3 regions of the Brevibacterium sp. OS20 genome follow, and region 1 is predicted to be linked to each of the others. Evidence: riboswitches for the same ligand, from Rfam matches in the RefSeq annotation. Region 1 holds a riboswitch; each other region holds the start of a gene.

Region 1 (3,242 bases):
CGATCTGTGTACAGTCCGATAGGCGCGCTCCGCCTTGAACGACGCTGACGAGGAGCGGAGCTCCACGCTTCGCATGGCGGGCAGCGCGGCCCGCAGCCAGGATTCTCCGGGGCCCTCGTTCCTCAGTTGTTCTGAGGGCCGACGGGCGGGATCCGGCCCGGAGCCGGACTCAGCCTTCCCGCAGGCCGACGGTCGGATCGGGCAGGTAGACCTCTCCGCCCGATGCGAGGAACTCGCGGCTCTTCTGCTGCATTCCCGCCAGGGCCTCCTGCGCCTCGGCGCTGCCGTAGGTATCGCGGATGTCCTGGGAGATGCGCATCGAGCAGAACTTCGGACCGCACATCGAACAGAAGTGCGCGGTCTTCGCCGGTTCCGCCGGCAGCGTCTCGTCGTGGAACGCCTCGGCGGTCTCCGGATCGAGGCCGAGGGCGAACTGGTCCCGCCACCGGAATTCGAATCGAGCCTTCGACAGCGCATCATCGCGGGCCGTCGCCCCCGGGTGGCCCTTCGCGATATCGGCGGCATGCGCGGCGATCTTGTACGTGATCACCCCGGTCTTGACGTCGTCACGGTCGGGCAGCCCGAGATGCTCCTTCGGGGTGACGTAGCAGAGCATCGCCGTGCCGTAGCGGGCGATCTCCGTCGCCCCGATCGCCGAGGTGATGTGGTCGTATCCGGGCGCGATATCCGTAACCAGCGGACCCAAGGTGTAGAACGGCGCACCGTGACAGAGCTCCTGCTGACGTTCGACGTTCTCCCGCACGAGGTGAAGCGGAATGTGCCCGGGCCCTTCGACCATCACCTGGACGTCGTGGGCCCACGCGCGTTCGGTGAGTTCGGCGAGAGTGTCGAGCTCGGCGAACTGGGCGGCATCATTGGCATCGGCGATAGAACCCGGCCGCAGTCCGTCGCCGAGCGAGAAAGCGACATCGTAGCGAGCGAAGATCTCACAGAGTTCATCGAAGTGGGTGTAGAGGAAGTTCTCCTCGTGGTGGGCAAGGCACCAGCCGGCCATGATGGACCCGCCGCGTGAGACCATCCCGGTGACCCGGTCAGCCGTGAGAGGAACGTAGCGCAGCAGCACACCGGCGTGCACGGTCATGTAGTCGACACCCTGCTCGCACTGCTCGATGACGGTGTCGCGATAGATCTCCCAGGTCAGCGCGTTCGCATCGCCGTCGACCTTCTCCAGCGCCTGATAGATCGGGACGGTGCCGATGGGGATCGGCGAATTGCGGATGATCCACTCCCTAGTGGTGTGGATGTCATTGCCGGTCGACAGATCCATGAGGGTGTCGGCACCCCACTTCGCGGCCCACCGCAGCTTCTGCACCTCCTCGGCGATGGAGCTGGTGACCGCGGAATTGCCGATGTTCGCATTGATCTTGACGAGGAACGCCCTGCCGATGATCATCGGCTCGGATTCGGGGTGATTGATGTTGTTCGGAATGATCGCGCGACCGGAGGCGAGCTCGGCGCGCACGAGTTCGACATCGCACTGCTCGCGAAGCGCCACGAACCGCATCTCCGGGGTGATGATGCCCTGCTTTGCGTAGTGCATCTGGGTCACCGTGCGGCCGGACTTGGCCCGACGGGGGACCGGTTTGCGTCCCTTCCACTGCTGCGACGGGGCACCTCGGCGGACGGCGGCACGACCGTCATCGGCGATGCGGTGGCCGCGGGCGTCATACGTCTCAGTGTCGAGGCGGTTCTCGATCCACGGGAATCGCAGAGCGGGCAGTCCCTCTTCCGGAATGCTGCCCGGCCCGACGGTGCGGTAGACGTCGACGGGATCGTTGGCCCGACCGTTCGAGTCCTCGAGCTCGATGCGGGTCACGGGAACGCGGATGTCGTGTTCCTCGTCCTCGACCCATGCCGGCGAATGCGTCGGATACTGCTCGAGGGTGAACTGGTCGTGCGAATCTGCGTCAGACGAAGTCGTGGCAGGGGCAGGTGTTTCAGGGGTGAATGCAGTCATCTGCAGTCCTCACTTCCTACGCCGGTATCAACCGGATCAGGTTCTACGGTCTCGGACGATCCAGTCCGATCTCAGCCCTTGCAGCGGGCTCCCGTGGGGTCGTGCCATTCCTATCACGACTGACGCAGTGAGGACAACCGTGGCTCCTTGAGCGACGGGAATGGGGTCAGCCGCCCTGGAGGAACGCCTTCGCAGCGGCGCCGAGGGCGACGACGTCGGAGACCGCGACCATTTCGCGTGCCGAGTGCATCGAGTACAGAGCCGGGCCCACATCAACGGTCGTCATGCCCAGCCGGGTCGCGGTCAGCGGTCCGATCGTCGACCCGCAGGGCATCGCATTGTTCGACACGAAATCCTGGTACTCGACCCCGGCGGCCGCGCACGCCCGTGACCACACGGCGGTGCCCACCGCATCCGTGGCGTAGCGCTGCTGAGCGTTGAGCTTGAGCAGGGGACCGCCGCCGAGGCGGGGGCGGACATGCGGATCGTGCCGTTCGGGATAGTTCGGATGGGCAGCATGCCCGGCATCGGAGGAGACACACACCGAGGTGGACATCGACGCGAGATAATCGCTGCGCGTCGACTGCGGCAGCAAGGAGGCGACGATGCGCTCGGTGACGTCGGCGAGGAACGGACCGCACGCGCCCGAGCGCGAATTCGACCCGATCTCCTCATGATCGAACGCCGCGAACAGTGGGATGCCGTCGAGCCCGTCGGCATCGAGCTGGGTGAGCGCGGTGACGCCGGCGTGGACGGACAGGAGGTTGTCCAGCCTCGGCGAGGCGAAGAACTCCTCGGCGGCACCGAAGAGGGCCGGCTCCTGAACGGGAATCGTGTAGACATCGTGGCCGACGACGGACTCGGCATCGACCCCGGCAGAGGCGGCGAGCAGTTCGATGATGTCCGCCTCGGCGAGGTCGGCCAGACCGATGACGGGAGCGGTGTGACGCTGCTTGTCCAAGGTCAGACCCTCATTGACCTGCCGGTCGAGGTGGATCGCGAGCTGCGGGATGCGGGCGATCGGCCCGGTGCGGGCGAGCACGATGCTGCCGTCGGCGAGGCCGAGCCGACCCGCGAACGCGAGCTCACGATCGAGCCACGAATTCAGCAGCGGCCCGCCGTAGATCTCCACCCCGACCTGCCGGGTGCCTTCGGCGGTGAACTCGCCGCCGGGTTTGAGTTTGAACGCCGGGGAGTCGGTGTGGGAACCGAACACGCGGAACCGGGGAGCCGCCTCGGTGACGGTGGGATTCATCCACGCGAT
Region 2 (3,242 bases), 1.6 Mb from region 1:
CGGAGTCGAACTGATCGGCGACGAAATCGACGTCGATCGGATAGACGCGGGACACACCGTGCGTGTTCTGCGCGACGAGGGCGGTGATGACGGTCGTGCCCATGGTCTTCCGCGCGGTGAAGGTCTTGAGGTCGGCATGGATTCCGGCACCGCCGGAGGGATCGGTGCCGGCGATGGACAGGGTGATCGGCGGGCGGGTTGTCACTGTGCACTCCCGGCGTATGCGGCGAGCAGCTCCTCTGCTGCCGTCTTCGGATCGTCGGCCATGCAGATCGCCGAGACCACGCAGATCCCGATCAGCCCACGTCCCTGCAGGTCAGGGGCACGATCGGCGTTGATGCCGCCGATCGCGACCGCGGGGATGCCCGCTTCTGCGACCAGTTCCCCGAGGCGGTCCGGTCCGATTCCGCCGGGGGCGTCTGCTTTCGTGGAGGTGTCAAAGACCGGTCCGATGCCGACGAGGTCGACGACTCCGGAGTCTCGGGCGGCGGCGAATTCGTCGCTGTTCGCGGCCGAGAGACCGATGAGCGGTTCCGCACCCAGGGCGGCGCGCACCTCGGCGACGGTGGTGTCAGTTTGGCCGACGTGGATGTGCACGTTCTCGCCTTCGTCGATGAGGCGGCGGGCCACCTCGACGCGGTCGTTGAGGACGACGGGGACCGTGCGGTCGGTGTCGCGGGTGGCGGCGTCGACGGCGGCGATGACCTGGCGGGTGAGCGAATAGAAGCCTGCATCGTCGATGTCTTTGTCGCGGACCTGGACGATGCCCACTCCCCCGGCGACGGCGGCCTGCACGGTTTCGGCGACGCTGCGGCCGGCGGCCTCGCATTGCGCGGAGTCGGTGACGAGGTAGAGGCGCGTGTCGATTCCGGCGAAGCGGTCGGCCGAGCCGTCTCGGTCGTTCGCGGTCGCGCCGTCGTCAGCCGGGTTGTCGGCGATGTGGGCGGATCCGGCGGTCATGCCTGGACGCCTTCGCCGGCGGTGAGCGTGTCGAGGCCGATTCTCGCCTGTGCGAGTCGGTCACCGTCGACGGTGTGGAGTGCGTCGAGAAAGTTCACCGAGTAGCTGCCGGGCCCCTTCGCACCATCGGCGGCGAGTTCCCCGGCGACCGCGAAGTGGGCGTGGGCGGCGACGACGGCTTCGAACTTCGCCGAGGCGTCCCCACCGTTCGCGGACTGCTCAGTGGCGTTGACGGCTGAGACGTCGGCGTCGGGGTCGGCGAGTCCGGCTCGGGCGGCGGCCAGGTAGGCGACGGTGACGGCACCGAGTGAGCAGCCGGTGCCGATGACGAGCGGCATGAACTCATGTCCACCTGAGATGCGGGCGACGTGGTCAGTGCCGTCGATGTGGGCGACGACGGCATCGGTGGGTCCGGAGACGGCGACGATGGCACCGGTCTCTCGGGCCAGCTTCGCGGCAGCGGGTAGGACGGCGTCGACTTCATCGGTGGAGTCGACTCCACGACCACCGAGTCCGACTCCGGCGAGTGCGGCGATCTCGGAGGCGTTGCCGCGGATGGCGGTCGGGTGATCGGCGGCGGCGCGGCGGATGCGGGAGGTGCGGAAGTCGACGGCGCCGACGCTTACGGGGTCGAGGACCCAGGGTTTTCCGGCGGTGTTGGCGACGTCGATGGCGGCATCGGCGGCGAGCAGCTGGTGGTTCGAGGCGGTTCCGAAGTTGACGAGGATTCCGCTGGCGATCCCGGCAAACTGACCGGCGTCTGCTTCGTGATCGAGCATTGCCGGGGAGGCGCCGATGGCCAGGAGCACGTTGGCGCTGAACTGCTGCACGACGGTGTTCGTGATGCACTGGATGAGTGGATTGCTTGCGCGCAGACGCGCATTCGCAGAACGCAGGTCGAAGTCAACCATGACGATCCCTTCGCTAGTATGGCCCAGATCAGGTTCGATGGGTGTTCTCTCAGCCTCGGTGTCCTCCGTGCGCAGCGTCTTGGTGCGAACGGATCCTCATGAGGCACCCCATGTCATTGGCTCCGACTGTATCAGCCCGGTCGGACACGGGCGACTCCATACTCTGCTTGGATGCTCAGCACCGACCGCTCGACTCAACGTCGCTGTATCAAGCTATGCATTGCGCGCTCGACGCTAAGGCGAGCGGTCGGCAGAGAGAGCTTAACGCCCCACTACCCGCGCCCGACGTACCTCTGACCGCGGCGGCTGAGCGCATCGATGACAACTGCGGTGAGCAGAACAAGTGCGGTGATGATCTGCTGTGCATCGGAGTTGAAGCCGATGAGGTAGAGACCGTTGTTGATCGCACCGACGACCAGAGCACCGAGCACGGCTGCCCAGGCGGTTCCGCGTCCGCCGAACAGCGAGGTGCCGCCGATGACAGCTGCAGCGATCGCATTGAGCAGGTCCTGCGTGCTCACCAGCGTCGATCCCGCATTTGTCGTCACACCGGTCTTGATGAAGCCGAACAATGCGGCCAGCACTCCGGCTGCCATGAACACGCTGATGCGCACCCAGGTCACGCGGATGCCGGCACGCCGTGCAGCTTCGACCTTTCCGCCGACGGCGTAGATGGAACGACCGTAGCGGGTCTTGCGCAGCACGAGGTCGATGATGATCGCAATGACGATCATGAGGAAGAAAGGCATCGCCAGACCGAAGTCCTGATTGACGAGGATGAGGAACCCGAACACGATCGCGGCCAGCAACACGATCCGCACGATCACAGAGGTCCAGCTCGGAGCGCTGAGACCCTCCCGGTGGCGGCGCAGCTTCGAATAGATGATGCCGCCGCCGAAGCCGATGATCGCGACGGCGCCGAAGATATAGGCCCAGATCGCAGGAAAGTAGAAGCTGGCGAAGTCGAAGGCGAAGGTGTCCGACATCGACAGGTTCTTCTGCGTGCCCAATGTCGTCAGAGTCAGACCGGTGAACGCGAGCAGACCGGCCAAGGTGACGACGAACGCCGGGATGCCGACGACGGCGAAGAACCAACCTTGAATCGCGCCGACGACCAGGCCGAGCAGCAGCATGATGACCAGCGCTAAGGCCGGCGGCACACCTTGCCTTACCACCAAGACACCGAGCAGCGAGGCGGCCAAACCGCCCAATTGCGCCAGAGACAGATCGATCTCGCCGAGGAGCAGGATGAGGTTGATGCCGAGAGCCAGGATCGCGAGGAACGCGACCTGAGTGGAGAGGTTGACTAGGTTGGCCGGAGAGATGAAGTTCGAGTCGGCCGACTGGAATACGATGACGATGACGATGAGT
Region 3 (3,242 bases), 1.1 Mb from region 1:
CGGCAGCTCCCACTCTCTGGGTCCGGGCGGGTACGAGACGCTGCTCGTCCTCGATGATGTCGACGGTGTCCCGATGGTCACGTTCACCGCCGCGCATCGTTCGTCAGACGTCGAACACGCTCAGCCGCAGGAGCCGTATCTGGCGATGCTGCGCACCGGCATTGCCGAAGTCAGAGCCGCTTCTGGGCTTCCCCTGCCCGCAGCTGCACAAGTGTGAGGTCGAGCAGCGGAGTCGCCACTCCCAGATCCTCCGCCTTGATCGACAGGTCGCCGAGGATGTGCTCCGTTTCGCTCGGCAGCCCTGCCGTCACATCCCGGTAGAGGGATGAGGTGAAGGCGGAACCGTCCTCGGTGAGCATCTTGATAGTCATGGCGTGGGAGGCTTCCGACACCGGGTGTCCTGCCGCAGCCGCCACGGCTTCGAGTTCATCGATGATGGCATACACGTGCGATCTGCCGCCGGCTTCCATGATCGCTCCGACCGGGGCGCGGAACAGGCAGGTGACGACTCCTGCCGCGGCGATGAAGATCCATTTCTCCCACAGCCCGTCGATGATTCCATCGACGGTCTGGAGTTTGAATCCGGGCACATCGAGCGCCTCGGAGATGCGTGTGGGCACTTCGGCGCCGTGGAGATCTCCGATGGTCATCACGGCCAGGTCGGTGAGCTGGACGACGGCTCCGTCCCTGATGGTGCCGACGATCTTGACGAACCCTCCGAGCACCTGTCCGGGGTATCTGCTCTGCAGCTTCTCGATCTGAGCCATGCCGTTGAGGAACGGAATGATCGTCGTCTGCTCGCCCACAGCCGGTCCGATATCGGCGATGACCGAGTCGAGTCCACCCGCTTTGACCGCGACGATGACGAGGTCGAAGGTTCGTGATGCGGCTGTGAGTTCCTCAGCGGTGATGACATCGACCTGATTCGTCCGATCATCACCGGGTGCAGTGAAGCGCAGTCCCTCCGCGCGGACCGTCTCCGCCCGTGCCTGCCGGAGCAGGAAAGTGACATCGCGTCCGGCCTCCTGCAGATAGGTGCCGAACGCTCCGCCGGTCGCCCCCGCCCCGGCGATGAGAACCGACAGGTCAGCGCCAGCACCGATTCCCTCGGATGCTCTGTCAGCTGCTTGGGTCATTCCAACTCCTCCTTGAGCTCCCGCGCGGCCGCAGCGGGATCCTCAGCCGAGGCTATCGCACGGACGACGACGGCACGCCTCGCGCCCGCCTGCCGGATCGCGTCCAGCCTCTCCCCGGTCGCGATACCGCCGATCGCGAACCACGGTTTGGCCGCCTCGGCGGCGGTGGCGGTCAGCAGCGCCGTCCCCACAGAGGCGCGGCCCGGCTTCGTCGGGGTCTCCCAGACCGGCCCGACACAGAAATAGTCGGTCTCCGGGTCCGCCTCGGCGGCGAGCGCCTGCTCGAGGGAATGGGTCGAGCGGCCGAGGATGACATCGGGTCCGAGCACAGCCCTGGCCTGAGCACTGGTGAGGTCGCCCTGACCGACGTGGAAGACGTCGGCGTCGGTCAGCAGCGCAACGTCGGCACGGTCATTGACTGAGAAGAGCTTGTCGTGACGGGCGGCAATATCTTTGAGGACCTCCAATGCCGCGATCTCGGCGCGGGCCTCGAGGCTCTTGTCCCTCAGTTGGATGATGTCGACACCTCCACGGTAGGCGGCGTCGAGGAACTCGGCGAGGTCGCCCTGACCGGTCCGGGCATCGGTGCACAGGTAGAGCTTCGCCTCTGCCAGTCGTGCCTCTCTCCAGGCTCTCTTCGTCTGCCGCGCTGCGGTGCGCGGTGGCATCTGTGTGGTCATGGTCATAGAGTAGAGGAGTTCGCGGGAGCCTCCCAACGAGGCTGAGAGGGCGTAAGAGCCGACCGTCAGACCTGATGCGGATCATGCCGCCGGAGGGAGAAGCTGTGAGAGTCATTGTCGTCGGCGCCGGGATCATCGGCCTGTCCACGGCCTGGTATCTGCGCCGCCTCGGTACCGAAGTCACCATCATCGATCCTGCGCCCGCTCAGGGTGCGAGCCATGCTGCCGCAGGGATGCTCGCTCCCGCCGCCGAGGTGGTCTGGGGGCAGACTCCCCTGTACCCGCTGATGCGAGCCTCCGCGCAGATGTATCCTCAGTTCTCCGCCGAGGTGGCGAGCGCCGCTGGCAGCGATCTCGGTTTTTCGGATGCCGGAACATTGGTGTGCGCCGGTGACCGAGCTGATCTGCAGGCTCTGCGGGAGCTGCGCGATGCACAGTCGCGGTCCGGTTTCGCCACCGAGCTCATCACCGGCAGTGCTGCCCGCCGGGTTGAGCCGTCGTTGTCGCCTGCCGTCGCCGGGGCCGTGCACATTCCAGGCGATCACTCGATCGACCCCCGTCGGCTCACTGCCGCATTGCTGACTGTCCTGTCCTCTCACTCAGGAGGCTTCATTCGCCAGCGGGCGGCCAGCCTGATCAAGGACGGCGATACGACTGTGGGAGTCGCACTGGGCGATGGCCGCCGGTTGGAGGCCGATCAGGTGATCATCTGCGCCGGCAGCGCTGTGTCCGCGTTCGTCGGTGCCCCGCAGCTGCCTCTGCGTGAGGTCTGGGGTGATGTTCTGCGACTGCGCGCCTCCGCGAAGGCGACTCCGCTGCTGAGCCGCACCATCCGCGGGCTGGTCAATGGTCGCCCCGTCTACCTGGTTCCTCGCCCGGACGGCGAGATCGTGCTCGGTGCCAGTTCGCGTGAGGACGGACTCTCCGGCACTCCGGCCGGGGCGATTCACCGGCTGCTCGCCGACGGGCAGCGACTGGTCCCGGGCATCCTCGACGCGGAGATCACCGATATCACCACCCGTGCCCGGCCCGGTTCTCCGGACGACCTGCCGATGATCGGCCGCATCGATCCCGGCTGCATCGTGAGCACCGGGTATTTCCGCCACGGCATCCTCTTGGCCCCGTTCGGCGGCAGGCTCGGTGCCGAGCTCGCCCTGGGCGTCGCCTCCGACTGGCCTCCTGACGGGACGCTCGAGTCCGTGTCCCCACACCGCTTCACCACAGACCACACCAGTGCCTACCCGATGAGGAGCATCTCATGACCGACCACGAACACTCACCGACCATCGTCCTCAACGGCGCTCGCCATGAGCTGCCGGGTGCCACCTCGGCGCTCGACCTCATCGCCGACGTCACCGGACGGGAGCTGAACCCCGATGGGACACCAGCCGACGGCGGCCGCCTGGGCATCGCCCTGGCCGTCGAC

What was found. Region 1 has a riboswitch for thiamine pyrophosphate ahead of thiC (phosphomethylpyrimidine synthase ThiC). Riboswitches for the same ligand answer to the same signal wherever they lie in the genome.
Region 2: linked by a shared signal. The riboswitch ahead of thiM (hydroxyethylthiazole kinase) and the one ahead of thiC (phosphomethylpyrimidine synthase ThiC) in region 1 are both predicted to bind thiamine pyrophosphate.
Region 3: linked by a shared signal. The riboswitch ahead of thiO (glycine oxidase ThiO) and the one ahead of thiC (phosphomethylpyrimidine synthase ThiC) in region 1 are both predicted to bind thiamine pyrophosphate.

The regions. Positions count from the first base shown of each region.
Region 1 covers NZ_CM166367.1:590,593-593,834, forward strand. The annotation lists gene thiC (phosphomethylpyrimidine synthase ThiC) at 170-1,978, opposite strand; TPP riboswitch at 1,974-2,082, opposite strand; gene ACVZTU_RS02540 (M18 family aminopeptidase) at 2,145-3,242, opposite strand, start outside.
Region 2 covers NZ_CM166367.1:3,034,147-3,037,388, forward strand. The annotation lists gene thiD (bifunctional hydroxymethylpyrimidine kinase/phosphomethylpyrimidine kinase) at 1-205, opposite strand, end outside; gene thiE (thiamine phosphate synthase) at 202-960, opposite strand; gene thiM (hydroxyethylthiazole kinase) at 957-1,871, opposite strand; TPP riboswitch at 1,859-1,992, opposite strand; gene ACVZTU_RS13620 (sugar ABC transporter permease) at 2,144-3,242, opposite strand, start outside.
Region 3 covers NZ_CM166367.1:1,698,810-1,702,051, reverse strand. The annotation lists gene ACVZTU_RS07540 (DedA family protein) at 1-217, shown strand, start outside; gene ACVZTU_RS07535 (ketopantoate reductase family protein) at 171-1,136, opposite strand; gene thiE (thiamine phosphate synthase) at 1,133-1,816, opposite strand; TPP riboswitch at 1,828-1,931, shown strand; gene thiO (glycine oxidase ThiO) at 1,921-3,078, shown strand; gene thiS (sulfur carrier protein ThiS) at 3,075-3,242, shown strand, end outside.